DNA from 2 places in the Pseudomonas sp. MAFF 730105 genome. Region 2 is predicted to be linked to the other one. Evidence: predicted binding sites of a transcription regulator. Region 2 holds the regulator's gene; the other holds the start of a gene.
What was found. The regulator FliA, encoded in region 2, starts transcription of late flagellar genes. The targets are predictions, from matches to a motif close to CTAAAGTTTNNNNNNNNNNNGCCGNTAA.
Positions count from the first base shown of each region.

Region 1: PCOSP_RS01890 (methyl-accepting chemotaxis protein) is a predicted target of FliA. The motif match lies at 2,557-2,584, and genes of this name have one in related genera.

Region 1 covers NZ_AP018438.1:425,713-431,475, reverse strand. The annotation lists gene PCOSP_RS01915 (phosphoribosyl-ATP diphosphatase) at 1-293, shown strand, start outside; gene PCOSP_RS01910 (twin-arginine translocase TatA/TatE family subunit) at 318-605, shown strand; gene tatB (Sec-independent protein translocase protein TatB) at 616-1,032, shown strand; gene tatC (twin-arginine translocase subunit TatC) at 1,029-1,823, shown strand; gene PCOSP_RS01895 (16S rRNA (uracil(1498)-N(3))-methyltransferase) at 1,820-2,527, shown strand; gene PCOSP_RS01890 (methyl-accepting chemotaxis protein) at 2,628-4,544, shown strand; partial or broken gene PCOSP_RS01885 (methyl-accepting chemotaxis protein) at 4,843-5,763, shown strand, end outside.
Region 2 covers NZ_AP018438.1:1,900,882-1,906,644, reverse strand. The annotation lists gene PCOSP_RS08500 (chemotaxis protein CheA) at 1-1,658, opposite strand, end outside; gene PCOSP_RS08495 (protein phosphatase CheZ) at 1,683-2,471, opposite strand; gene PCOSP_RS08490 (chemotaxis response regulator CheY) at 2,490-2,861, opposite strand; gene fliA (RNA polymerase sigma factor FliA) at 3,028-3,771, opposite strand; gene fleN (flagellar synthesis regulator FleN) at 3,768-4,598, opposite strand; gene flhF (flagellar biosynthesis protein FlhF) at 4,714-5,763, opposite strand, start outside.

The DNA of each region.
Region 1 (5,763 bases), 1.5 Mb from region 2:
AGCGCAAAGGCGCAGCGGCCGACAGTTCCTATGTCGCGAGTCTGTACCACAAGGGCCTGAACAAGATTCTGGAGAAAGTCGGCGAGGAATCGGTCGAGACCATCATCGCCGCCAAGGACGCCGCTATCAGCGGTGACTGCAGCGACGTGATCTACGAGACCGCCGACCTGTGGTTCCACAGCCTGGTCATGCTGGCTCAATTGGGGCAGCACCCACAGGCTGTACTGGATGAACTGGACCGTCGCTTCGGTCTGTCCGGGCACGTCGAGAAGGCTTCGCGCCCGTCCGCCTGATCAACTATTGAGAGGAATAGCCACATGGGTATTTTTGACTGGAAACACTGGATCGTCATCCTGGTTGTCGTGGTGCTGGTGTTCGGGACCAAGAAACTGAAGAACCTGGGTACCGATGTCGGCGAATCGATCAAGGGCTTTCGCAAAGCCATGAACGACGACGAGAAACCGGCCGATCCGACGGCAGCACCTGCCCAGCCTGTGCAGCCGGCCCAGCCCGTACAGCCTCAAGCAGCACAGCCTGTGAATGCGCCGCACACTATCGATGTGCAGGCACAGAAAGTCGAAGAGCCGACCCGCAAAGACTCGTGAGCACTGACTAATGTTTGGGATCAGCTTCACTGAACTGCTGCTCGTCGGCCTCGTCGCCCTGCTGGTGCTGGGCCCCGAGCGCCTGCCGGGTGCTGCGCGCACCGCCGGTCTCTGGATCGGGCGCCTGAAGCGCAGCTTCAATGCGATCAAACAGGAAGTTGAGCGTGAAATCGGTGCCGACGAGATCCGTCGGCAGCTTCACAACGAACACATCCTGTCCCTGGAGCAGGAGGCGCGCAAGATCCTCACGCCGACCCAACAGGAGCCGACGCCGGTCCAACCCACGGCCGAACAGGCAACGGCGCCCCAGGTGCCGGTGGATGAACCCGCAGCGGTGCCGGCTGAGCCAGTCAAGCCCGTAGAGACAGCCCCAACGGCGCCGACACCGGCCCCCAACGACCCCACACAGCCGCCGCGAGCATCATGAGCAATATCCCAGAGAACGATCAGCCGATGCCGCTGGTATCGCACCTCACCGAGTTGCGCACCCGCCTGCTGCGCTGCGTGGCGGCGATTTTCATCATCTTCGCCGGGCTGTTCGCCTTCACCCAGCAGATCTATACCTTCGTCTCCACGCCCCTGCGCCAGTATTTGCCGGCAGGCGCGACCATGATCGCCACCGACGTGTCGTCGCCGTTCCTGACACCGTTGAAGCTGACGATGATGGTCTCGCTGTTCCTGGCGATCCCGGTGATCCTGCACCAGATCTGGGGCTTCATCGCCCCCGGCCTGTACAAGCATGAAAAGCGCATCGCCGTGCCGCTGCTGGTGTCCAGTATCCTGCTGTTCTACACCGGCATGGCGTTCGCCTATTTCCTGGTGTTCCCGCTGATCTTCAAGTTCTTCGCCGCCGCCACTCCGGCCGGCGTGGAGATGATGACCGACATCACCAGTTACCTGGATTTCGTCATGACGCTGTTCTTCGCCTTCGGCGTGGCGTTCGAAATACCCGTGGCGGTGGTGTTGCTGGTGTGGATCGGCGTGGTCGACGTTACGTACCTGAAGAAGATCCGTCCGTACGTGATCATCGGCTGCTTCGTGGTCGGCATGATCCTGACCCCGCCGGACATTTTCTCCCAGACCTTGCTGGCAGTACCGATGTGGTTGCTGTTCGAGATCGGCGTGCTGTTCGGCGGTCTGGTGCGTAAACGTAGCGAAGAGCCGGAAGCTGAAACGGCCGACGATCATAACGACCAGCCGCCTGCGACCCAACCGTGAACCTGCTGCTGCTCGAAGAGGCCGATTTCGTTGGTCCTGACCGGGTCGTCCTGAGTGATCGCCGCCTGACCCACATGCAGGAAGTCCACCGCAGCGCTGTCGGCGACAGCCTGCGGGTCGGACGCATCGGCGGGTCGATGGGCTCCGCCCAGGTGCTGCGCCTGGAAGCCCGCGAAGCCGAACTGCAAGTGACCCTCGACCAGCCACCGCCGGCGAAGCTGCCATTGACACTGGTGCTGGCCCTGCCGCGTCCAAAGATGCTCCGGCGGGTGTTCCAGACCATTGCCACCATGGGCGTGCCGCGCGTGGTGCTGGTCAACAGCTATCGCGTCGAGAAGAGCTTCTGGCAGACGCCGTTCCTCGAGCCCGAGGCCATCCGCGAACAATTGATCCTTGGCCTGGAGCAGGCCCGGGACAGTGTGCTGCCGGAGATCATCATCGAAAAGCGCTTCAAGCCCTTCGTTGAAGATCGCCTGCCGGCCATCGTCAATGGCACCCTGGGCCTGGTGGGCCATCCTGGTGACCACCCGCCCTGCCCCCGGGCACTGACGGAACCGGTCACGCTGGCGATTGGCCCCGAAGGCGGTTGGATTCCTTACGAGATCGACCTGCTGGGCAAGGCCGGCCTGCAGCCGGTGCAACTTGGCGAACGAATCCTGCGGGTCGAGACCGCGGTGACGGCATTGCTCGCCCGACTGTTCTGATCCCCTCGCCGCAAAATCTCGACAAATCCCTACAGATTTCGCCCAAGCCGCCGATATACGTCCCCATAAAACCAATTTGGTCCCTCAAGGGAGTATCAGCATGTTCCGGTGGCTTGCCCAGAGTCTGGGAAACGTAAGCGTCAATCGCAAACTCGGCTTCGGCTTCGGCCTGGTGCTGTTTCTCACCTTGATGATCGCCTTCACCGGTTGGTCCGGCTTGGGCAATGTCATCAGCCGGGGCGACAAGCTGGGATTCATTGCCAGCCTGAACGACTTGAGCAAAGACTTGAACCTGGCCAGCATCGACTACAACGCCACCCGGGGCGAGAAAGGGCCACAGCTCGTCAACGACCTGCTGGTCAAGCTTGACGCCGGGCTGAAGACCGCTCGCCAGTTGATCGAACAACCGGCCGATGTGGCCATGATCGATAAGCAATTGGCCGCCGTGGCCGAGTACAAAAGCGCTTTCGCCGAAATGACCCGCGCCACCGTCAACCGCGAAGATGCCCGCAGTAAACTCGGCGCCAGTGCCGACAACGCCGTGGCCCGCGTCGCCGAGGTGGAAAAATCACTGCTGCAAGGCGGCGACGTCACCCAATTCAACAGCGTGGTGACCCTGAGCAAAGCGGTCCAGCAAGCGCGTTACCAAGTGCGCGGCTACACCTACAGCGGCAAGAGCGAAGCCCAGCAACCGGCCCTTGAGGCCATCGACACCGTGCTCAAGCTGCTCGCACGCCTGCCGGACCAATTGCCCCAGGAACATGCTGCCAACCTGCAACAGGCCAACGATTCGTTCAATCTGTATCGCGCGGCGGTTGCGCAGTTCCGGGATTCGCAGATCGAGAACGGTGCCGCCCTTCAGCGCATGACCGAGCAAGGCCAAGTGCTGATCGACTCCAGCCAGAAACTGACCGTGTCCCAGACAGCCGTGCGTGACCACGACGTTGCCCAGGCCAAGACCGTCCTGATCGCCGCTGCCGCACTGGCCCTGTTGTTCGGCGTCATCGCCGCCTTGCTCATCACCCGGCAGATCGTCGTTCCGCTGGGCCAGACCCTCCAGGTCGCCCAACGGGTGGCCGCAGGCGACCTGAGCCACAACCTGACCTCCGAGCGTCGTGACGAAATGGGCCAGCTGCAACGCGCCATGCAAAGCATGACCGTGAGCCTGCGGCAATTGATCGGTGGCATCAGCGAGGGGGTCACCCAGATCGCCAGCGCCGCCGAACAGCTTTCCGCCGTGACCGAACAGACCAGCGCCGGGGTCAACAGCCAGAAGGTCGAGACCGATCAGGTGGCTACTGCCATGCATGAAATGACCGCCACGGTGCAGGAAGTGGCGCGCAACGCCGAGGAAGCCTCCGAAGCCGCCGTCGCCGCGGATCAACAAGCCCGCGAAGGGGACAAAGTGGTCGGTGAAGCCATCGCTCAGATCGAGCGCCTGGCACGGGAAGTGGGTAACTCCACCGCCGCCATGGGGGACTTGAAGCGCGAGAGCGACAAGATCGGCAGCGTTCTGGACGTGATCAAGTCTGTCGCCCAGCAGACCAACCTGCTGGCCCTCAACGCCGCCATCGAGGCTGCCCGCGCCGGTGAAGCCGGGCGTGGGTTCGCCGTGGTCGCCGACGAAGTCCGCAGCCTGGCCCAACGCACCCAGAAGTCCACCGAAGAAATCGAGGAGCTGATCGTCGGTCTGCAAAACGGCACCGAACAGGTCGCGACCATCATGGACAACAGCCGTAGCCTGACCGACAGCAGCGTCGAGCTGACCCGACGGGCCGGCGGTTCGCTGGAAAACATCACCCGCACGGTCTCGGCGATCCAATCGATGAACCAGCAGATCGCCGCCGCGGCCGAACAACAGAGCGCCACGGCCGAGGAGATCAACCGCAGTGTACTGAACGTGCGCGACGTCTCCGAACAGACCTCCGCCGCCAGCGAACAGACCGCCAGTTCCAGTGCCGAACTGGCGCGACTGGGCGTTCATTTGCAGACGCTGGTGGGGCGGTTCAAGGTCTAGAGATACACAATCCTTCCCCTGTGGGAGCTGAGATTGCTCGCGATGAAGGCGACGCGGTCCCTCTGCAAGATCGCGTTATCGTTGATCGCGAGCAGGCTCGCTCCCACAGGATTGGGTGCTGCTGTCGGGAGTTGAGCCTGAGCAAGCTGCCCCACGGTGGACGGATTTGCGACTGATTCTTAACCGAACAAGAGCACGCACCCTCCCATCCAATCCCTTACCTATTTCCTACAGATCTGCATGGCATGGTCGATACTCTCCTCATAAGACCTACAAAAAGGTCCGTGGGAGTATCAGCATGTTCAGTTGGCTAACCGAAAAGCTGGGAAACGTAAGTGTCAATCGCAAGCTGGGGTTTGGTTTTGGCCTGGTCTTGCTCATGACGGTCCTGAGCACTTATGCGGGTTGGAACAGCCTGACCAGTGTAATCAGTCGTGCGGACAAGCAGGCCGCCATCGCCCATCTCAACGAGACGGCCAAGGACCTTCGAATCGCTCGCCTCGAATACGAAATGCGTCGCGGCGAACAAGGCGCCGCCGCCGTCAACGATCTTCTGGGCAAGCTCCAGGAGGGCTTGCAAGCCGCTCTCAAACAATTTGTACGAGCCGTTGACCAGCAGATGTTCAACCAGCAGCTGGCGATCCTCGATGAGTACAAACGCGCCTTTAACGACTTGACCCAAGCGACAGATAACCGAGAATCGGCCCGGTCCAAGCTCGGTGCTACCGCCGACAACGCCGTGGCCAAGGTTGCGGACGTTGAAAAGTCCCTGCTGCAAGGCGACAGCGTCGCGCAATTCAACAGCGTGATCGAGCTGAGCAAACTGATCCAGCAGGCACGCTTCCAGGTTCGCGGCTACACCTACAGTGGCAAGGCCGAAGCCGAACAACCGGCATTGAATGCTATCGACGACGCCCTGAAAAACCTCGAAAGCCTGCCGAGCAAGCTGCCGGAACAGCATATTGCAAACCTGCAACAAGCCACCGAATCGCTCAAGGGGTATCGCCTTGCCGTCAGCCTTTTCCGTGACTCACAAGTTGCCAGCACCGCCGCGCTCAAAAAAATGGTGGATCAAGAAGCCCGTCTGAACGAACTGAATAATGAGCTGACTGTTTCGCAAGTTGAAAAACGCGAGCAGGAGACGACACAGGCGAAGAATACCCTGATCATCGTCGCCCTCCTGGCACTGGCGTTCGGCGTGCTTGCCGCATGGCTCATC
Region 2 (5,763 bases):
CGGTCGGCGGCGTCCTTGTCCATCACGCCGCGTTTGACGGCGATGGCGCGCAGCACCTCGGGGTCCATGCCTTTGCCGTCGTCGGAGATCGACAGCAGGATGTGGTCGCCCTCCTGCTCGGCGGCCAGGATCACCTTGCCGCTACGAACCTTGCCTGCGGCTTCGCGCTCTTCCGGCGACTCGATACCATGGTCGACCGCGTTGCGCACCAAGTGGACCAGCGGGTCTGCCAGGGCCTCGACAAGGTTCTTGTCGAGGTCGGTTTCTTCACCCACCAGTTCCAGGTTGATTTCTTTCTTGAGCTGGCGAGCCAGGTCACGTACCAGGCGCGGGAAGCGCCCGAAGACTTTCTTGATCGGCTGCATCCGGGTCTTCATGACCGCGGTCTGCAGATCGGCCGTGACCACGTCGAGGTTCGACACGGCCTTGGACATGGCTTCGTCCTGGCTATTGAGGCCCAGGCGCACCAGACGGTTACGCACCAGCACCAGTTCACCGACCATGTTCATGATCTCGTCCAGGCGCGCGGTGTCGACCCGAACGGTGGTCTCGGCTTCACTGGTCGGTTTTTCCGCCGGTGCAGACGCCGACGCGGCCGGTGCACGGGCAGGTGCAGGCGCGGCGGCAGCTGCTGGCTTGGGTGCGGGAGCAGGTGTCTCGGCCTTGGACTCCGGCGCCTTGGCGGCGGGTTTTGGCGCGGCCTTGGCGGCCGGCGCGGCAGTTGGCGCAGCAGAGGCCGCGCCGACTTCGCTGAACTTGCCTTTGCCGTGCAGATCGTCGAGCAGGGACTCGAACTCCTGATCGGTGATCAGGTCGCTACCGGCCGCGGCCGCAGCAGGCTTGCTCGGAGCCGGCGAAGAGGCAATGGCCGACTCCAGGGCGTCAACGGCAAAAGTACCCTTGCCATGCAACTGGTCGAGCAAGGCTTCGAATTCATCGTCGGTAATGTCTGAGCTGTCGCCCGCGGCTTTCGGCGCGGCAGGAGCTGTCGGCGGGACGACCGCATCGACGGCGAACTGGCCCTTGCCATGGAGTTGATCGAGCAGCGACTCGAACTCCGCATCGGTGATTTCATCGCTGGCCGCACCCGCATCGGCGGGCGCGGCAGCTACAGGAGCCTGGGCCTGAGCTTCGGCCTTGACGGCACTCAGGGAGTCCAGCAACTGTTCGAATTCGTTATCGGTAATATCGCCCGATTCCTCGGCGACTGGCTCCTCGACAACGGGTTCTTCAACCACGGTTTCGACCGGAGCGGCTTCGTCTGCCGATTGCGGCTCGGCCAGGCGCGACAGCGCGGCGAGCAACTCTGGAGTAGCAGCGGTAATCGGCGAACGATCACGCACCTCGCTGAACATGCTGTTGACCGCATCCAGCGCTTCAAGCACCACGTCCATCAATTCCGAATCCACGCGACGCTCACCCTTACGCAGGATGTCGAACACGTTCTCGGCAATGTGGCAGCACTCCACCAGCTCGTTGAGCTGAAGGAAGCCGGCGCCTCCTTTTACAGTGTGGAAACCGCGAAAGATTGCATTGAGCAGATCCGCATCATCCGGTCGGCTTTCCAGCTCGACCAATTGCTCGGAGAGTTGCTCTAGAATCTCGCCGGCCTCAACCAGGAAATCCTGAAGGATCTCTTCATCGGCGCCGAAGCTCATTAATGGGGTGCTCCTAAAACAGGGCTAAAATCCAAGGCTGGACAGCAAATCGTCCACATCGTCCTGACCGGACATAACGTCTTCTCTTTTATCGGCATGAATTTGCGGACCTTCACCCTGAGAGAGATGTTTTTGTGGATCTTTTTCAGCAAGCATCGCCTCACGGTCGTGTTCGATGCCCGCAAAGCGGTCGACCTGGCTGGCCATCAACACCAGTTTGAGCAGATTGCTTTCGACTTCGGTAACCAATTGGGTGACGCGCTTGATCACCTGCCCGGTCAGGTCCTGATAGTCCTGAGCCAGCAGAATATCGTTGAGGTTGCTTGCGACCGCGCGGTTATCGGCGCTGCTGCGTGTCAGAAAACCGTCAACCCGACGAGCCAGGTCCCGGAATTCTTCCGCCCCGACCTCACGACGCATGAAACGGCCCCAGTCGGCGCTCAAGGCCTGGGCTTCGTCGCCCAGGCCATTGACCAGCGGCGTCGCGCTTTCCACCAGATCCATGGTGCGGTTGGCGGCGGCCTCGGTCAGCTTGACCACGTAAGACAGCCGCTCGGTCGCATCAGTAATCTGCGAGACCTCTTCGGCCTGAGGCATGTTCGGATCGATCTGGAAATTGACGATCGCGCTGTGCAATTCACGGGTGAGCTTGCCGACTTCCTGGTACAGACCACGATCCCGGGTCTGATTGAGCTCGTGGATCATCTGGACTGCATCGCCGAAACGACCTTTTTCAAGGCTTTCGACCAGTTCGCGGGCATGTTTTTTAAGGGTCGATTCGAAATCGCCCATTGAAGCTTCGTTATTCTCCATAGCTCCCCCGTGGCGCCGTTAACCGATGCGTTCGAAGATCTTTTCGATCTTTTCTTTCAACGCCTGGGCCGTGAAGGGTTTGACCACATAGCCGTTCACGCCGGCTTGGGCCGCTTCGATGATCTGCTCGCGCTTGGCTTCGGCGGTGACCATCAGCACCGGGAGGTGCTTGAGTTTTTCATCGGCGCGCACATGGCGCAGCAAATCGATACCGGTCATGCCAGGCATGTTCCAGTCAGTCACCAGAAAGTCGATGCTCCCGCTGTTGAGAACCGGGATGGCAGTAGTGCCATCGTCGGCCTCGACCGTGTTGGTGAACCCAAGGTCACGCAACAGGTTTTTTATGATCCGCCGCATCGTTGAAAAGTCATCAACAATGAGGATTTTCATGTTCTTGTCCAATTCGACCTCCAAGCAGTCTTAAACGCGTGCAGCACCTGAACGCGCCATTTCAATCAATCCGGTACAGCATTCGACAACGGCCCGGGACACAACGGATCGAGACTGCGCAACACGTGCCACGCAAACCCTGCTCGCAACCTCCCCGCACCGATTGTCAGCGCGCTCGCCACTCCCCCAAACGCCCCCGCAAACGGGCGGCGCACTGGCTGTGTAACTGACTGACCCGCGATTCGCTGACCCCCAGGACTTCACCGATTTCCTTGAGGTTCAGCTCTTCGTCGTAGTACAGCGCCAAGACCAGTCGCTCACGCTCCGGCAAATTGGCAATCGCATCGGCCAGCGCGCTCTGGAAACGTTCGTCTTCCAGATCACGCGCAGGCTCCATGTGAGTACTCGCGCCATCCTCGTGCAGCCCTTCATGATCGCCGTCCTGCAACAGGTCGTCGAAACTGAACAGGCGGCTGCCCAAGGTATCGTTCAAAATCCCGTAATAATCATCGAGACTCAACTGGAGTTCGGCCGCAACCTCATGATCTTTAGCGTCTCGCCCGGTTTTCGCTTCGATAGCGCGAATGGCGTCACTGACCATGCGGGTATTACGGTGCACCGAACGGGGTGCCCAGTCGCCCTTGCGGACTTCGTCGAGCATCGCGCCACGAATGCGAATGCCGGCGTACGTCTCGAAACTGGCGCCCTTGCTCGCGTCGTATTTGTTCGCCACTTCGAGCAGTCCGATCATGCCCGCCTGGATCAGGTCTTCAACCTGGACACTGGCCGGCAACCGCGCCAGCAAGTGATAGGCGATGCGCTTGACCAGGGGCGCGTAACGCTCGATCAACTCGTACTGGGCGTCCCGTGCCGATTTTTTGTAGAGGTGGTTGTAACCGCTGGCTGTCATAACACGGGCCCTGCTGTTTGTTGCACGAGACGCTCGACGAAAAACTCCAGATGCCCACGAGGGTTGGCCGGCAGTGGCCAGGTATCGACCTTCTGGGCGATCGCCTTGAATGCCAGCGCGCATTTGGAACGGGGAAAAGCTTCATAGACGGCACGTTGCTTCTGGACAGCCTTGCGCACGCTCTCGTCGTACGGCACGGCGCCGACGTATTGCAGGGCAACGTCCAGGAAGCGATCGGTGACCTTGGTCAACTTGGCGAACAGGTTGCGCCCTTCCTGCGGGCTCTGGGCCATGTTGGCCAGGACGCGGAAGCGGTTCATGCCGTAGTCACGGTTCAAGAGCTTGATCAGGGCATAGGCGTCGGTGATGGAGGTGGGCTCGTCGCAGACCACCAGCAGCACTTCCTGGGCGGCACGCACGAAACTGACGACCGAATCACCGATACCCGCCGCCGTGTCGATCACCAGCACATCGAGGTTGTCGCCAATGTCGCTGAATGCCTGGATGAGACCGGCGTGCTGGGCCGGGGTCAGATGAACCATGCTCTGGGTGCCGGAGGCGGCCGGCACGATACGAATCCCGCCCGGCCCCTGCAACAACACATCACGCAGTTCGCAGCGGCCTTCGATCACGTCCGCCAGCGTGCGTTTGGGTGTGAGCCCCAGCAGCACGTCCACGTTCGCCAGGCCCAGGTCGGCGTCCAGCAGCATGACCCGTCGGCCAAGCTCTGCCAGAGCCAGGGACAAGTTCACTGACACGTTAGTCTTGCCGACGCCACCTTTGCCGCCGGTCACCGCGATCACCTGTACGGGATGCATGCTGCCCATGTTCGTTCTTTACCTGTCTTACTTAGACGGAGGCCACATTACTGGCTGCGCGTTCACATACGGAACATTGCCTGGCAGACCATCGATGTAGGTACAAAAAATATTCATGATTACCTCAGCCAACCTGCTTGGTCGGGCTGTGGTAGATATCAGCGAACATATCAGCCATGGCTTCTTCGCTGGGTTCGTCCTGCATTTGCACACTCACGGCACGGCTGACCAGTTGGTGGCGACGCGGCAGATGCAAATCATCCGGGATCCGCGGTCCATCCGTCAGGTACGCCACCGGCAGATCGTGACCGATCGCCAGGCTCAAGACCTCGCCCAGGCTTGCCGTTTCGTCCAGCTTGGTCAGGATGCAACCGGCCAATCCGCAGCGTTTGTAGCTGTGGTAGGCGGCGGTTAGAACCTGTTTCTGGCTGGTGGTTGCCAACACGAGATAATTTTTTGACTTGATGCCACGCCCGGCCAGGCTTTCAAGCTGCATGCGCAGGGCTGGATCGCTGGCTTGCAGGCCTGCGGTATCGATCAGCACGACGCGTTTGCGCAACAGAGGCTCCAGCGCCTGGGCCAGGGATTGACCCGGATCCACATGGGTCACCGACACGTTGAGAATCCGGCCCAGGGTCTTGAGTTGCTCCTGGGCGCCGATACGGAAGCTGTCCATGCTGACCAGGGCAATGCTCTGGGCGCCGTACTTGAGTACATAGCGGGCGGCGAGCTTGGCCAGGGTGGTGGTCTTGCCCATGCCGGCCGGGCCGACCATGGCAATCACCCCGCCCTCTTCCAACGGCTCGACTTCCGGCGTGGCGATCATCCGCGCCAGATGCGCCAGCAACATGCGCCAAGCCTGGCGAGGCTCGTGGATATCGTTGATCAGCGCCAGCAGGTCGCGGGCCAGCGGGCCGGACAGGCCGATGCGTTGCAGGCGGCGCCACAGATTGGCCTGGGCCGGACGGCTGCCTTGCAGTTGGTTCCAGGCCAGGGAGCCGAGCTGGACTTCCATCAGTTCGCGCAGGCTGTTGAGTTCGAAACGCATCGAGTCCAGCGCACGCGGGTCGATACCGGCAGCCGGTGCGGCAGGAGCCGGCGCCGGACGACGCGGCTCGGCCGGGGTCGGCTCGATCAGCGGTTCGGCAGCGGTCAGCGGCAGGCCTGCGGTCAA